DNA from 3 places in the Salinibacterium sp. NSLL17 genome. Region 1 is predicted to be linked to each of the others. Evidence: riboswitches for the same ligand, from Rfam matches in the RefSeq annotation. Region 1 holds a riboswitch; each other region holds the start of a gene.
The links. Region 1 has a riboswitch for thiamine pyrophosphate ahead of I6E51_RS06225 (ECF transporter S component). Riboswitches for the same ligand answer to the same signal wherever they lie in the genome.
Positions count from the first base shown of each region.

Region 2: it holds a riboswitch for thiamine pyrophosphate, as region 1 does, so the genes downstream of both, thiM (hydroxyethylthiazole kinase) here and I6E51_RS06225 (ECF transporter S component) in region 1, are expected to answer to the same signal.
Region 3: it holds a riboswitch for thiamine pyrophosphate, as region 1 does, so the genes downstream of both, I6E51_RS10535 (MFS transporter) here and I6E51_RS06225 (ECF transporter S component) in region 1, are expected to answer to the same signal.

Region 1 is NZ_JADYWH010000001.1:1,273,412-1,278,640, reverse strand. Features, by position in the region: gene I6E51_RS06230 (ABC transporter ATP-binding protein) at 1-516, opposite strand, end outside; gene I6E51_RS06225 (ECF transporter S component) at 627-1,259, opposite strand; TPP riboswitch at 1,293-1,401, opposite strand; gene I6E51_RS06220 (LLM class F420-dependent oxidoreductase) at 1,428-2,354, shown strand; gene I6E51_RS06215 (DUF3097 domain-containing protein) at 2,373-3,221, opposite strand; gene I6E51_RS06210 (VanZ family protein) at 3,218-3,661, opposite strand; gene I6E51_RS06205 (SRPBCC family protein) at 3,764-4,258, opposite strand; gene I6E51_RS06200 (glucose-6-phosphate dehydrogenase) at 4,255-5,229, opposite strand, start outside.
Region 2 is NZ_JADYWH010000001.1:1,966,194-1,971,422, forward strand. Features, by position in the region: gene I6E51_RS09560 (bifunctional hydroxymethylpyrimidine kinase/phosphomethylpyrimidine kinase) at 1-1,226, opposite strand, end outside; gene thiE (thiamine phosphate synthase) at 1,223-1,918, opposite strand; gene thiM (hydroxyethylthiazole kinase) at 1,915-2,724, opposite strand; TPP riboswitch at 2,716-2,807, opposite strand; gene I6E51_RS09575 (MDR family MFS transporter) at 2,989-4,497, shown strand; gene der (ribosome biogenesis GTPase Der) at 4,698-5,229, opposite strand, start outside.
Region 3 is NZ_JADYWH010000002.1:184,723-189,951, forward strand. Features, by position in the region: gene I6E51_RS10530 (iron-containing redox enzyme family protein) at 1-1,120, opposite strand, end outside; TPP riboswitch at 1,316-1,425, shown strand; gene I6E51_RS10535 (MFS transporter) at 1,416-2,225, shown strand; gene I6E51_RS10540 (LLM class flavin-dependent oxidoreductase) at 2,662-3,699, opposite strand; gene I6E51_RS10545 (Ppx/GppA phosphatase family protein) at 3,696-4,700, opposite strand; gene I6E51_RS10550 (heme-binding protein) at 4,743-5,229, opposite strand, start outside.

The DNA.
Region 1 (5,229 bases):
AACAACATCGCTCCACACCGAGACGCGGTGTTCGACAACCACAATCGTGGCGCCGGTTGCCTCGGCGACGCGGATGACGGCATCCCGAACCTCGGTCACCCCCGCGGGGTCAAGATTGGCGGTTGGTTCGTCGAGCACGATCAAACCGGGCCGCATGGCCAGCACCCCGGCGAGCGCGAGCCGCTGCTTCTGACCGCCCGAGAGCGCACTGGTGTTGCGGTCGAGAGCAACCTCGAGGCCGACGGAGGCGAGACTGTCACGCACACGAATCCAGATTTCGTCGCGCGGAACACCCAAGTTTTCACAACCGAACGCAACGTCGTCTCCGACGCGCTCCAAGATCACCTGGCTGTCGGGGTCTTGAATCACGAGACCGGTGCGCCCACGATGGGCGGCCGGATGCTCGCCCGCAACGAGCAGGGAACCTTCTGTTTCGCCTTCGTCGTCGCCGACTACCCCGGCGAGGGCATGCAGAAACGTTGACTTTCCCGCCCCGGACTCGCCGAGGAGTAACACGCGTTCGCCCGGTTCAATACGCAGATCGAGACCGCGTACCGCCCAAGCGAGCCTGCTGGAATGGCGCCACCCCCATCCTTCGACGGTGACGCCAACAGGCGTGGTGGGGCTCAGACCCGTTTCGCAATCTCGCGGCCAGCACCAAAGCGGTTGAGCGCTCCGGTTGCGGCAATACCGCGTGTCGCGAGCCACGACAGGAGGCCAGCAATGAGCATCCCGCCGACGATGGCGGCGATCGTGTAGATGATGATGAAGGGAAGCGCTGATCCCGGGTACCAGAGCAGCAAGTCAGTAATAGCCATCGCGAGGCCGGCACCGGCGCCCGCAAGAATCGCACCGCTGACGCGCCAGTTGGCGTAGAGGAAGGCAGCGAAGACGATCTCGGCACCAATGCCCTGTGTGAAGCCGCTCACGAGCGTGAGTACACCCCACTGGTTACCGATAAGGGCCGACACGGAGGCGGCGACCATCTCTCCGTAAATCGCGGCACCCGGCTTGCGGATGACGAGTGCGGTGAGCACGCCGGCGAAGAGCCAGAAACCGCCACCAATCGCTTGCAGGCCGGGCAGGAGCGCAGCGAACGGGGCCAGAGCGGGAACGGATGCAATGTTCCAGACGACGAAGATCAAACCGCTTGCGACGCCGATAACGCTCGCCACGACGATGTCGATCACCCGCCACTGAAAACGCGATCCGGGCTTCGTCGGGGTAGACGTGGATGAGGATGGTGCTGTTGTGGTCACTTTCGTGCCTTTCACTAGTGAATGGCACGGGTTTCAAGAGTGTCTGCTCCCTGCGCTGGCATGATCCAGATCAGGTTCGACGGTCGAAGCTTGGAGAAGCTCCCTCTCAGCCCGGCTCACCGGACTCCCGTGTTCGCCACCCAGTCTAATCATCAATAGGCTCGGCGTATGGACTTCCGCATCTTCACTGAACCTCAGAACGGCGCCAGCTACACCGATCAGCTTCTTCTTGCGCAAGCCGCAGAGAAGCTCGGTTTCAACGGCTACTTCCGTTCTGACCACTACGTGACGATGGACGACCGCAACGGCGGGCTGCCTGGTCCAACGGACTCCTGGACGACGCTTGCGGGGCTGGCGCGCGAGACTTCGACCATTCGACTCGGGACCCTCGTCTCCTCGGCGACCTTTCGGCATCCGGGAATCTTGGCGATTCAAGTGGCGCAGGTCGACGACATGTCGGGCGGCCGCGTGGAGCTCGGGCTCGGCACCGGCTGGTTCGAACGCGAACATGCTGCGTACGGCATCCCGTTCCCGGCGAAGCGGTTCGGCATGCTCGAAGAACAGCTCGACGTGATCACGGGCATCTGGGCCACAGAACCCGGAAAGACCTTCTCCTATGAGGGCAAGCACTACCAGCTGAGCCAGTCCCCCGCGCTGCCGAAGCCCGTGCAGAACCCTCTGCCGATCATCATCGGCGGCAGTGGTCCAAGCCGTACGCCGGCGCTCACCGCCAAGTTTGCGACCGAGTACAACGCTGGCTTCGCCACCATTGCGCCGCTCACGGAGCGCATCAACCGCGTGCGTGCCGCGTGCGAGCACTTCGACCGCGACCCCGCCACGCTCGTGCTTTCCGTTGCCGGCACGACTGCTATCGGCGCCACCGAAGCTCAGATCGAGACGCGTGCTACCGCAGCCAACGCAACTCCCGCCGACCTGCGTCTTGGCGGCTTCGCGGGAACTGCCAGCGAAGTCGTCGACAAGATTTCAGAGCTGCAGGCACTCGGGTTCACTCGCGTGTACTTCCAGATCATGGACTTCCACGATCTCGACCAGCTCGACTTTCTCGCCCGCGAAGTGATTCCCCAGCTCGACTGATAGTGCTGCGGGGCCGCTTTAGGAGTCCTGATCGACCGTGACGAAGTCGATGAGGTGCTCAACGCGCCCCAAAAGTGCTGGTTCGAGGTCACCGAAGTTCTTTACCTTCGACAGGATGAACTGCCACGCCCGAGCAATGTCGGCTTGGTCTTCGTGCGGCCAGCCGAATGCTTCGCAGATGCCGTGCTTCCACTCGATCGTGCGCGGCACCGTAGGCCAGGCAGCGATTCCGAGGCTTTGCGGCTTCACGGCCTGCCAGACATCGACGAATGGATGACCGACCACGAGCGCGTACTGGCCGTACTTGCCGCGCCCCACAGCATCCGCAATTCGACTCTCCTTCGAGCCAGGAACAAGGTGATCGACCAAGATTCCCAACTTGCGGTCGGAGGTGGGTGCAAAGTCGGCGACGATCTTCTCGAGGTCGTCGATGCCGCCCAAGAATTCGACGACGACACCTTCGGCGCGCAGGTCATCACCCCACACTTTTTCGACGAGTTCCGCATCGTGGCGGCCTTCGACATAGATGCGACTCGCGAGCGCGGTGCGGGCACGCTGCTCAGGGGCCGCAAACGACCCTGAGGCTGTCTTGCGGGCGGCGGCGGCAGCCTTCGGCGCGGGCTTGACGAGCTCTACCGGCACACCGTCAATGAGATAACCACTGCCGAGAGGGAACGCGCGAGCGGAGCCCCGACGGTCTTCGAGTTCCATGAGCCCATTGGCGAAACCCATCAGGGCACCCACGTAACCGTCAGCGATTACCTCGACAACCATCCCGGATTCGATCGGAACCTTCGGCAGCACTGCTGGCCCGCGTTTGATCGAGAAGTCAGCGAGAACGTCGTGGGAATAGCGGTCGTCAGTCACCGATCGAGGTTAAGCGGTGCCGCCGCGTTGCTGGCGGAGGCGCGACGAGAGCTCGCAAGGTTCGTCGAGGGGTGAGCGAATGCGGCTGCCGGGCGTTGGGCGTGCTCTCGCCAGAGCGCGATGCCCACGGCGGAAGAAACACCGATCCCGGAACCGATAGCCGCGAGCAGAATGTCAACGACATCCGCGTAGCCGACGGGCATCCACACCGTCTGGGCGGCTTCGAGCCACGCTGCGGCAACGATGCTGAAGGCTAGTGCTGCCCACCAACGGCGACGACCGAACATGCCAACCAAGAAAATGCCAACGGGGATAAACGCAACGGTGGTCCAGATCCAGAAGCGACCGTTACTGCCCGGAGCGATCACGAAAGCGAGACTCGCCAGGGCGGCGAAGTAGAGCGCTGCGGCTAACGCAACGGCAAATCTCGATCGGAACATACCAGCCATTGTCACAAGCGCATCTTTGCGCCAGTTGTGAGAAGGGTGGAAGCAGGATGTGAACAGCGCCATTTATGGCAACGATTCGGTAACTGCGCTTCCCTAGCTAGCCGCGAGCCGCTCCACTTCACGCGCAATGGGCGGCAACACCCGACGCATGTAACGCCCCCACCACAGGCGAATGATCAGCCACACGATCCAGCTTCGCCCCGGCTTCGCGAAGAAGGTATAGCTCCAGCGGATGCGCGAACCGGTCGAGCGGTCATCGAAGCGCCATTCTGCTCGAGCCCCCGAAACGAGCAGGCCAAAAAGCTTCTGGAAGTCGCTGAGTTCGTAAGCAAAAAGTTCGGGAGAATCCGCGTTGGTAATCGTCTCAACCACGTGACCACCATCGGAGAGCACGAGGCGTCGGGTGTGACCGACAGCATCCCACATTCCGGACTGCTCGAGCACAGTGACGACCGCCGGCAAGGGGCCGAAGCGAGGATAGAACTGTGCAGGGTCAAGCGATCCCGAGTAGTCGTAGGCCTGGCGGGCGCTCGCTCGTGTCCGGGCCTGCGCGGTTGCGGTCACCCCACGACGGCCGGTGCTGGTCATGCTGACTCCCACGATCCCGGGCCGGACGAACCCGCCTCGTACTCCTCCAAAGGAACCTGATTAGTGCGGAATGCCTCGAGCACGGGAGCGACAATTCGCCAGCACTGTTCAGCGACATCTCCGCGCACCGACAACACTGGATCCCCCTCAACGAGAGATGCAATCACTTCGCCGTAGGCACTCATGGCCGGGGCGCCGAGGGTGGTCGTGAGTTGCGTGCGGTCGAGCGTGAACGGATCGCCAGCGCCATTCACGATGAGATCGAGTTCGAGCGTTGCCGGCTTGATTGAAATAGTGAGCTTCGCAGGATCTTCGCTGCCCGTGAGGCCGTAGGGAAGGTGCGGAACCGGCGCGAAGGTAATCACGATGTCTTGACGGGCATTGCCGATGGCCTTGCCCGAGCGCAACACAAACGGCACACCAGCCCAACGCCAGTTATCAATCTCAAACGTAACCTCAGCCAGAGTCTCCGTGCCGAAATCAGGGTTCACGCCCTTCTCGTCAACGTACGAGGGAAGGCTGCGGTCGCCGATCGTGCCCGCGGTGTAGCGCGCACGGCGAGCGCACGTGCCGTCGATACTCTGCACGCGCGTTGCTCGCAGCACCTGAGCCATCGACCCCCGCAAGTCTTCTGAGCTCACGCTCGCCGGTGGTTCCATCGCAGTAAGCGCCATCACCAACAGCAAGTGACTTTGGATCATGTCGACCACAGCGCCGGCGCGGTCGTAATAGCCAGCCCGACCTTCGAGCGCGAGCGCCTCATCAAAAATTAGCTCGACCTTTGCCACATTAGGTGCGGCCAAGAGCGGCTCGAAGACACGGTTAGCAAACCGCAAACCGATAAGGTTCAGCACCGTCGACTTGCCCAAGAAATGGTCAACCCGGAAGACCTGCTGTTCTGGCACGATCGTCTGCAACACGCGGTTCAGATCACGAGCACTGGCCTCATCGCTTCCGAAGGGCTTCTCAAG
Region 2 (5,229 bases), 690 kb from region 1:
GTCGTTATCGCACTGGGCGAAGCCGAGAACAGCTCACCGGCCACCGACCACGACTCGTGCAACTGCAGCTCCGTCACGATGCACCCCTCGGCACTTGATGCCCAGAACGCTTGTTCCGCTGCGGTGGGTGCCAGCCGGGCAGCTTCGGCGAGCGCCCGCGCGTAATCGCGCAGGTAGAGCGCATCCTGAGCCAGGTACCAGACGAAATCAGCCCGCTCGAGGGAACCATCCCCCAGCGCCCGCACAAAGTCACCATCGTCGATCTGCGCGCGCACAGAAGCGATCTCCGCCCACCACTGCTCGCGCACCTCAGCAGCGGTCAACGCCGTCTCTAGGCCGCCGCGCTCCCACAACCCAGCAAAGTGACTAATCGGGCCACGCCCGCTCCCCACCTGCAACGCCGCACCGGCACGGATGCTTTCGCTCAACCACCGCTTCGACTCCCCCACAGCGGCAGCCCACTCACCGCCGGCCGCAATCCGGGTCGCGAGCGCACTCGACAGCGAACAGCCGGTTCCGTGGGTGTTGCTGGTCTCTATACGGATGCCAGCAAACTCGGTCACGACAGCAGCGTTCCCTGCACGGGCATCCACCAGCGCATCCGGAGCCTCGGCCCCGCTCAAGTGTCCGCCCTTAGCGAGCACGCGCACCCCGTAGGAGGCAGAGACCCGCGCCGCCTGCTCCAGCACCTCAGGCCACGTCTCAGCGGCGGGTTCTGCGGCGATGATCGCGAGCTCAGGAATATTCGGCGTGACAAGGTCACACACCCGCACCAGGTCGCGCAGCGCCTGCTCGGCTTCGGCATCCAGCAGTCGGTCGCCACTCGTGGCGACCATCACGGGGTCGAGCACGATCAACGGAGGCCGCACAGTCTCAAGCCACGCCCGCACAACGCCAACGACCTCAACGGTGCCGAGCATGCCGATCTTCACGGCATCGATTGCTACATCGTCGCTCACCGCATCCAGTTGCTCGCGCAAGAACTCAGCGGGCGGCACATGCACTCCGCGCACCCCCTGCGTGTTCTGCGCCGTCAGAGCCGTGATCGCCGCCATCCCGTAGCCACCGTTGGCTGCGATCGACTTCAGATCGGCCTGGATACCCGCACCACCCGAAGGATCGCTGCCAGCAATGCTCAGAACGCGAGGAACCCGCAGACCGCTACCGTTACCGCGACCGCTTTCGCTCCGTGTCTGGTCCCGTAGCCCGCTCCGTGCCCCGCTCATGCGTCTTCTCCTTCGTCTTCGGCCGCTGGTACGCCAGCCCACGCTGCGGCGAGCGCGCGAGCCGCCTCTCGCGGATCAGCCGCACCACAGATGGCAGACACCACTGCAGCACCGTCTGCACCGCCCGCACGCAGCAGCGCGAGGTCATCCGGCCCCACCCCACCGATCGCCACGGTCGGTCGCTTACTCGCCGCAATGAGCTCGACCATGCGATCGTGCCCGAGAGCATCCGGAGCGTCCTTCTTTGTCGTCGTGGGATGCAAGGCCCCGATGCCGACATAGTCGACACCCGCCGACCCCACACTGGCGTCGTACAGTTGGTCGTCAGTCGATGCGCTCAGACCCACAATCGCCCCCGGGCCTACGAGCGCCCGCACCGACGCTGCGGGCAGATCGCCCTGCCCGACATGCACCCCAGCAACCCGAGCACCCATCTCGCGCGCAGCGAGATAGACATCGACTCGGTCATTGACGAGCACAGGCACCTTCAGCGCCACCGCCGTAGACACCCGCAGCACCAGATCAAGGAAGTCGCGGGCGGGCATGTCTTTCTCGCGCAGCTGCACGATCGTCACTCCCCCGGCCACAGCCTCGTACACGAGATCAACGAGGTCATGCCCGGCAGCCTTCGCCTGAGCCGAATCTGTCACCAAGTAAGTGGAAAGGTCGAAACTCTCTCGGAAGCCGCTCATGCGATCACCGCCCGTTCTGCAATATCGTCCACCGAGACTTCGCTCAGGGCATCCAACAGCGCTACCGCAAAGCTTCCCGGCAGTGCCGAACGCTCCGCCGCGAGGTCGGCCGCTACCGTGTACACGCTCGTTGCCGCCACAGCAGCAGTCAGCGCATCCGGAGTCACCGCCGCAAATGCCGCCATGATCGCGCCAAGCGCACAGCCACCACCCGTCACCTTCGTCAGCACCGGATGCCCGTTAGAGAGCCTCACGACACTCACGCCATCGGTCACCATGTCCGTCGCTCCCGATACCGCGACGACACCGCCGGTCACCCGCGCGAGCATCTGGGAGGCGGTGAGCGCGGCATCCACACTGCTCGTGCTGTCGACGCCTCGACCTCCCGTGCCCAATTCGGCGAGCGCCAGAATCTCGGAGGCGTTGCCCCGCACGATGGAGGGCCCGAGGTCCCGCAGGCGATACGCGAGTGGTGTGCGCACCGGCAGAGCCCCTATGGCGACCGGGTCGAGCACCCAGGGCGTTCCGGCAGCATTGGCGGCCGGTGCAGCTTCAAGGGCTGCAGCGCGCTGCTCTTCGCGACAGGTACCGAGATTGATGAGCACTCCGGATGCCACGCCAGCGAACATGCCGGCTTCTTCCGGGATATCCACCATGGCCGGCGCTGCTCCCACAGCAAGCAACGCATTGGCAGTGAAGCCCACCACCACACTATTGGTGATGCACTGCACGAGAGGCGACGTCGATCTCACCGCCTCGAGCGCATCTTGAGTGGCGGTCAAAAAGTTTGGTGGCGTACGCGACATGCACGACATCCCTTCGCTAGTTCTAACTAGATCAGGTTCGACGGGTGTGTTCTCAGCCCCGCAGGGCACCCCGTGTCACAAGTTGTGCCTCAACGATAGCGGCTTGGCACGGTGTCGTGTTCGCCTCAGGCGAAAGGCAATGTGGACTATTTCAGTGCCGGATGTCGTTGCACCAAGCGACAATAAAGATGACGCGAGATCTGTGCACCCTTTTCAATCCCGGCTGCTGCTTCGTCCTACCGCTTCACACACGACAGGATTTCTATGACCAGCACGGCGCCGATCACCGGCAGCATCCCTCTTTTTGACCCCAACGATGACGGGCCAGCCAGCCCGGTCGATAACAGCGGCCGCAACCGTTTGGTCATCGGCCTGATGCTCGCTGCCACCTTCGTGGTGTTCCTCAACGAAACCTCGCTCGTCGTGGCGATCCCCCGCATCATGGAAGACCTCAACATCGAGCCGAGCACCGCTCAGTGGTTGTCGACGTCGTTCATGCTCACGATGGCCGTGGTGATTCCGATTACCGGATTCCTCATCCAACGCTTCACGACGCGTGGCATCTTCATCACCGCAATGTCTCTCTTCACCATCGGAACTCTGCTGGGGGCTATGGCGCCCACCTTTGCCGTGCTGATTGTGGGACGGGTGATTCAAGCCTCCGGTACCGCCATGATGCTCCCCCTGCTGATGACAACCGTGATGACTCTGGTTCCTGCCGCAACTCGTGGCAAGACCATGGGCAACGTTTCCATCGTCATGTCGATGGCCCCTGCCGTCGGACCAACCGTTGCTGGCCTCGTCTTGGCCGTCTTCGACTGGCGCTGGGTCTTCATCGTCATGATCCCCATCTCCGTCACCGCTCTCCTGCTCGGCATCACGAAGGTAAAGAACGTCACCGACCCCCGCAAGGTATCGATTGACATGCTGTCGGTCATCCTCTCGGCCATCGCCTTCTCCGGCCTGATCTACGGGCTCTCCAGCCTCGGAGAATCAGCCGCCGGAGACTCTGTTCTCATCGCCCCAGCCATCCCCATCAGCGCCGGCGCCATCAGCCTCGTGTTGTTCATCATCCGCCAATTGAAGCTGCAGAAAACAGACAGTGCCCTTCTCGACCTGCGCACTTTCGCTGCCCCCGGCTTTGCCGTCGCAATCGGCCTCATGATGGTCATGATGGCCGCCCTCTTCGGCACCATCATCCTGCTGCCCATGTTCACGCAAAACGTTCTCGGGCTCGAACCCATCCAGAGCGGACTGCTCGTACTGCCCGGCAGCCTCGTCATGGGGTTCTTGAGCCCCTTCGTTGGCCGCCTCTACGACAAAGTCGGCCCGCGCCCCCTCATGATTCCGGGCTCGATACTGGTGAGCGCATCGTTGTGGAGCTTCACGCTGCTCTCCGAAACCAGCTCACCGTTCATGGTCGTCGCCATCCACGTCCCCATGAGCATCGGACTCGCGTTCATGTTTACGCCGCTCTTCACCTCGGCGCTGGGCACGCTCAAGCCACACCTGTACTCGCACGGCAGCGCCACCATCAGCACCGTGCAGCAACTTGCCGGCGCTGCAGGCACGGCACTGTTCATCGCGCTCCTCACGGTGCAGTCGGTCGCCCTTGCCGCTGAAGGCGCGCCAGAGGCCACAGCGCTTGCTGGTGGTGTGCGCCTCGCGTTCATGGCCGGCGGCATCATCTCGCTCTTCGCGATCGTCGCCACGTTCTTCGTGAAGCGTCCCGAATCCGAAACGGCTCCGAGCGACGCCCCTGTCGCTCACTAACTGCACGGTGTGAGCGGACCGCCAACCGGCATCCGCTCACTCCCGGGCGTCACACCCCGGGCGTCACACCCCGGGCGTCACACCCCGGGCGTCACACCCCGGGCGTCACACCCCAGCGGTTAACGCACAAACGGCGAGCCCCTCTCGAAAGAGAGCGGCTCGCCGTTCGGCGTTAAGCCGAAGCTTGTGACCTCGAGAACCTACTTGCGCTTGCGCTTCTCACGCACACGCATGTTGACCTGGATGGGGCTGCCATCGAAGCCGAAGATCTCACGCAGTCGACGCGTAATGAATCGACGGTACTGCGGGTCCAAGAAGCCGGTCGTGAAGAGCACGAACGTTGGCGGGCGGCTTGATGCCTGCGTACCAAAGAGGATGCGCGGCTGCTTGCCACCACGAAGCGGGTGAGGGTGCTCCTGCGTCAGTTCGGCCAGAAGCGCGTTGAACTTACCGGTCGGAATGCGGGTATCCCACGACGCCAACGCCAGCTCAAGAGCCGGAACGAGCTTCTCCATGTGACGACCGGTCTTAGCCGAGATGTTCACGCGAGGAGCCCAGGCGACGTGCGCGAGGTCCTTGTCGATTTCTCGCTCGAGCAGGTCGCGACGTTCGTCGTCGAGAAGGTCCCACTTGTTGAAGGCCAAAACGAGCGCACGGCCCGATTCGAGCACGAGGTCAACGATCTTGAGGTCTTGAACGCTGAGCGGCTGGCTGACATCGAAGATGACAACA
Region 3 (5,229 bases), on a different contig from region 1:
CACCGAAGAAGATCTCGCTGAGCAAGGCCGGCTCGCTCTCGGCAAGCCCGCCGGCGAGGTCGCGGGCGGCAATTTGCTCGTGAACGGCATCCGCTTCAACGTGTTCGTCGAAGTACTCGGTGACGTTCTTGCCGAAACCTAATCGACGAAAACCGCGGGCGTAGAGCCCGTTGGGAATCGAGGATGTCATTTCGAATGCCGCCAGATGACCTGCGATCGCGCCCCGGAGACGGCGATTCATGCCGAACAGAGAAATCATGTTGAACGAGGCGAGCGTGATGGCCGGGGCGAAATTAACATAGGTGCCGTAGCGAGAGTCGAGCCCAATGCCCCTCATCGATCGCGCGAACAACTCCGAGTGCATCCGCTCGCGTCGACCGTTGCCGTATTCGTCCGCCTGGATCTCCACGAGCGCAGCCTTAGCCCGCCCGGTAAGTCTCGGGATCGCCCACGAGTGTGGATCGGCCTCTTTCAGCGTGTACACGGAGCGCTGCACCATGAACTCGACGGCCTGTTCGCGGGTAAGACTCTTCGCGACGTGGCGCGAGAGACTTGGTCCGGCATCCGGATCAGGGGCAGTGAGGGCGAAAAGCGCCTTCGCGACATCTTCTGCCGCTGCGTTGGGGAGCTCTGGCGTGGGCACTAGGCGTCGGAGCTGGCCTTCGAACGCTCGTTCCAGCTCAAGGCGAGCGGCGATGGTATCGACATGCCATTCCCATTGGTCCCCGTTTTCGACGACGCGGCCGTAGTACAGACCGTAAAGAAGGTAGAGGGCAAGCTGCACGTCGTCATCACGCACTAGGTCGCGCCCGCTCTCGATAGCCGCGGTCACTTCGTCGGCAAGACCGTTGATCGTGTGAGGTGGCGACTGGCTCGCGAAAGCGTCGATGAGCAGCGAGCTGATCGGGCCGCGAGGCTCAATCTCTTCGTCGTGCCAATTTTCGCAGAGAGCGCTGGCTGCATCTGGAATGGTGTTGGGGGCTACTGCGGGTGCGTCGTAACCTGCGCCGTTGTGGGGTGCGGTTTCGTGCGCTGGAGAGTTCTCCGTGGGGTGCATCATGACCTCTCCGATCGTGTCGAAGCCCTGAGAGCGGGCACCCGATTGCCCGCTCAGCTTCATTGGTGAACTTATGTTGCCAACCGTTTCGGGCGCCGTCAACGCAATTGCCGCGCTCCCAAATATTTCTCAGTAAGCTCACCGAGAACGCTCAACTGATAGGTCTACCGGTGGATGCCGCGGCGTCGAGCAGCCGGCACGTTGGGTCACTGCTGCTCGCGAGCCGGCGCTGCTGCGGCGCGCGAGTGCTATGTTGTTGCACGTCCCCACGGGAGCCCACAGGCAAGGGCTGAGAGGAAGCTGACGCAGCTTCGACCGTTGAACCTCCCGGGTAATGCCGGCGAAGGAAGTACGGCTCATGCGCCCCACTAGCTCGTCCCCCGCTGTCTCTGTTGCTGCAACCGACTCTGCTGCTCCGCTCGGCACCCGACGCGCGGTGCGCGGCGGCATCTTCGGCAACTATGTCGACCAGTTCGACATCTTCTTGCCGGTCATCGCCCTGGCCCCGGCATCCGCTCAGCTGTTTGGCTCGGACAATCTGGTCGGGAACGCAGGCCTGATCTTCGTCGCAACCCTGCTGGGGCGCCCGATCGGGGCGGCGATCTTCGGATCGATCTCTGACCGCATCGGGCGAACGGCAACCACGAAAGTTGCTCTGCTCGGTGTCGCTCTCACGACGCTGCTGATCGCGCTCGTGCCCAATCACACGGTGCTGGGCAGCGGCACGCTGGCCGCGATTTTGCTGCTGCGTTTTGTGGGCGGCATCTTCCTGGGCGGCGAATACACCTCCGCCATTCCGCTCGCGATGGAATGGTCGCGGCCCGAACGGCGCGGCCTCGTCAGCGGCCTCATCATGTGGATGTCGCCCTGGGCCAACGCCTCGATCGCGGGCATGGTGTTTGTGCTGCAGAGCGTGCTCGACGCCGCCGCCTATAGCCAGTGGGGTTGGCGAACGCTCTTCATTCTGGGCTCGCTGCTCGCCTTCACCATGCTGTTCTACTACCGTGCGCGGGTCGAAGAGTCGCCGCAGTGGCAACGTCCATTGCAGCGCACTAGCCCGTTGAAAGAGATTCTCGTCGGCCGCCACCGCCGTGCGCTCTGGCAAGTGTTCATCATGATGAGCGGGCTCTGGCTACTCACCAACATGGCGATTCCGGTGATGGCCTAGAGCGAGAATCACGTCCGCAGTTGAATCAAGCGCGTGCTCGAACGGAGAGGTCGGAGGCCATTCTGGTTGAGTTCTCGCGAACGCCCCCATGAAGGTTGTGTCCGGGCGGATGCGTCGGACGTCGCGTATTTGAAACGCGAAGTATCCGTCGAAATGCCCTTCTGTGATGCGTGCGAGCAGCGCCCACTTAGTGCCAACACCCACAATGAATCCGTCAAGGCGGTCGGCGAACTTCGGCTTGCGTTCAATGCGCAGCATGCGCTGCTCGAGCGCTGCTGAGCGAAGTTTCGATTGCACCTTCTTTGTAGACACGCGTAGACCGCCTTTTCGTTTCAGGGCCGATTGAGTCTCGCCGTTGCCACTGCTGCAACGCTTGATGGAGAGTTTAGGGCGCTGACATAGACGATGGAACTACGCCGTCGAAGAGGTCGGATTCTTAGGCGATTGAAGGCGCACTGTCGGCGTCGACCACGGGCATCACGTGCTTCACGAGCGCCTCGAGAATACGAGTGTTGAACTCGACCCCGAGCTGGTTGGGCACGGTAACCAACAGGGTGTCGGCGGCCTGCACTGCCGCATCGCGTGCGAGCTCGGCGGCGATCACATCGGGGGCTCCGATATAGGAGCGGCCGAAACGAGAGCGTGAACCGCCGAGCATGCCGACTTGATCGCGCTGCTCGACCTGCCCCTGGATGCCAAAGTAGTACTCGGTCTCGTCATCAATGATGGGCAGGATGCTGCGACTCACCGAAACCCGTGGTGCACGGTCGTGGCCGGCACTCGCCCACGCATCCCGGAACATCGCAATCTGTTCGGCCTGCAGCTCATCGAAGGGAACTCCGGTGTCTTCGGTGAGAAGCGTCGAACTCATCAGGTTCATCCCTTGCTCAGCCGTCCAGATCGCGGTGGCCCGGGTGCCTGCGCCCCACCAGATGCGTTCGCTGAGTCCGGGTGCCTGCGGCTGAATCGGCTGCAAAGCGCTCGTGCCAATCATCTGCGGATTGCCGGGAGCGAGCCCTTCGCCCGCGATCGCACGGCGAAACTTATCCGTGTGGGCGCGAGCCATGTCGGCATCGCTCTCTCCCGCTGCCGGTTCGTAACCGAAAGCGCGCCATCCGTCGATCACCGTTTCGGGTGAGCCTCGGCTAATGCCGAGCTGCAGACGCCCCGCGGAAATAAGATCTGCTTGCGCCGCGAGTTCTGCCATGGCCAGAGGGTGCTCGTAGCGCATGTCGATGACACCGGTACCGAGCTCGATGGTGCTGGTGCGGGCAGCCGCGGCGGAGAGCAACGGCCACGGCGATGCATGCTGGCGCGCGAAATGGTGCACCCGAAAGTAGGCACCGTCGACGCCGACTTCCTCTGCCGCAACGGCAAGCTCCACTGCCTGCAGCAGCGCGTCAGCTCCAGTGCGAGTGGGCGACCCCTCAACGTCTTGCCAGTGCCCGAAGGAGAGGAACCCAAGTTTTGTCATACTGGCGAAACCGGTGACTCATGCGCGCTATTCCCGAGCGAGAGGGCAACGCCGTCGAGGATGTCGTGCTCGCTCGTCGTGACCCACTCGAGCGGGTGACCTGCTGCAGCCGTGGCATCCGCCACTCGTTGCAGCACCGTCGCCCAGATGACCGCACCAGAGGCGATCACGTCGACGCGGCCGGGGTGCATATAGGGCAAGGCTTCGCGTTCGGAGCGGGGCATGTGGGTGAGCGCTTCGCAGGAACGGAGCACGTCTGCGAGCGGTAACCGGCTTCCGCTGATCGCGACCGGGTCGTAGCTCGTGAGGCCGAGGGCGTGCGCGGTGATTGTGGTGACGGTGCCCGCGACTCCGATGACCTCGGTGGCCTGTGAGAGGTCGACGGTTGCGGTTGCGACGTCGAGCGCTGCGACAACGTCGCTACGGATGGCGGCGAGCTCAGATTCGGAGGGCGGGTCGCTCGTGATGTTGCGCTCCGCCAAGCGCACGCAGCCGACATCCATTGAATATGCCGCTTCGGGGATGTTGCCACCGATCACAAGCTCAGTGGAGCCCCCGCCGAGGTCAACGACGAGGTGTTGGGGCGTGAGCGCGCCGTTGGTTGCGGCATCTAGCTCGGGTGCAGGCAACACCGTGAGCGCTCCGCGGAACGACAGCGCGGCTTCTTCGGTTCCGGGAATCACTTCGACCGGCACACCCAGAATTGCGACGACCGCGTCGGTGAACTCGGCGCGGTTGGCGGCATCCCGTGTGGCAGAGGTAGCGACGAAACGGATGCGCTCGGCACCGTGCTCGCGGCACAGATCAGCGTAGCGGCGCACGGCCGCGATGGTGCGATCGAGGGCACCCTGGCTGAACCGACCGGTGCGGTCGACGCCCTCCCCCAACCGCACGACTTCGAGGGTGCGCAGCACATCGGTCAGCCCGCCGTGCCCGTCGAGGTCGGCGATGAGCAGGCGGATCGAGTTGGTTCCGCAATCGATGGCGGCGACTCGGGTCATGAGTTCTCCTGAAGTGCTGTGGGTGGGGCTAGCGGGCGCGGGCTAGCGAACGACGACGAGGGCTTCGTTACGTTTCAAGAATCCGGGCTTCCACGGCGGGTCATAGCGGGCAAAGTACACGGCACCCAAGGGTGCGACGCAGTCACGGTTGAGGGCAGCGAGCAGAGCATCCGCATTCTGTTGGTATTTCTCTTCGTTGGAGCCGCCGCTAAATCGCCGCGCGGCCACCCGCTGCTCGGGAACCTCGGTCGTGCGCACGGTGGCGTCGCCAGGGGCGGGAACGCTCGTTGCTCCGGCAGGCATCACAAAACTCACGGTGTATTTCTTCGATTGCCCGGGAGCCTGAATAACCGGCGCTGTCATAGAAATGTTCGATGCGCTGATGTACCGGATGAGCGGACGAAATCCTTGATTCCCGGCCTCAAAGAACGACCCGTCGGCATCCACCTGCGCCAGAATGTGCGCCGGATAGAGCCGCACTTCGTAACCATCATGCTCAGAAATCACGGTGTACGGCTGCTTTTCGGTC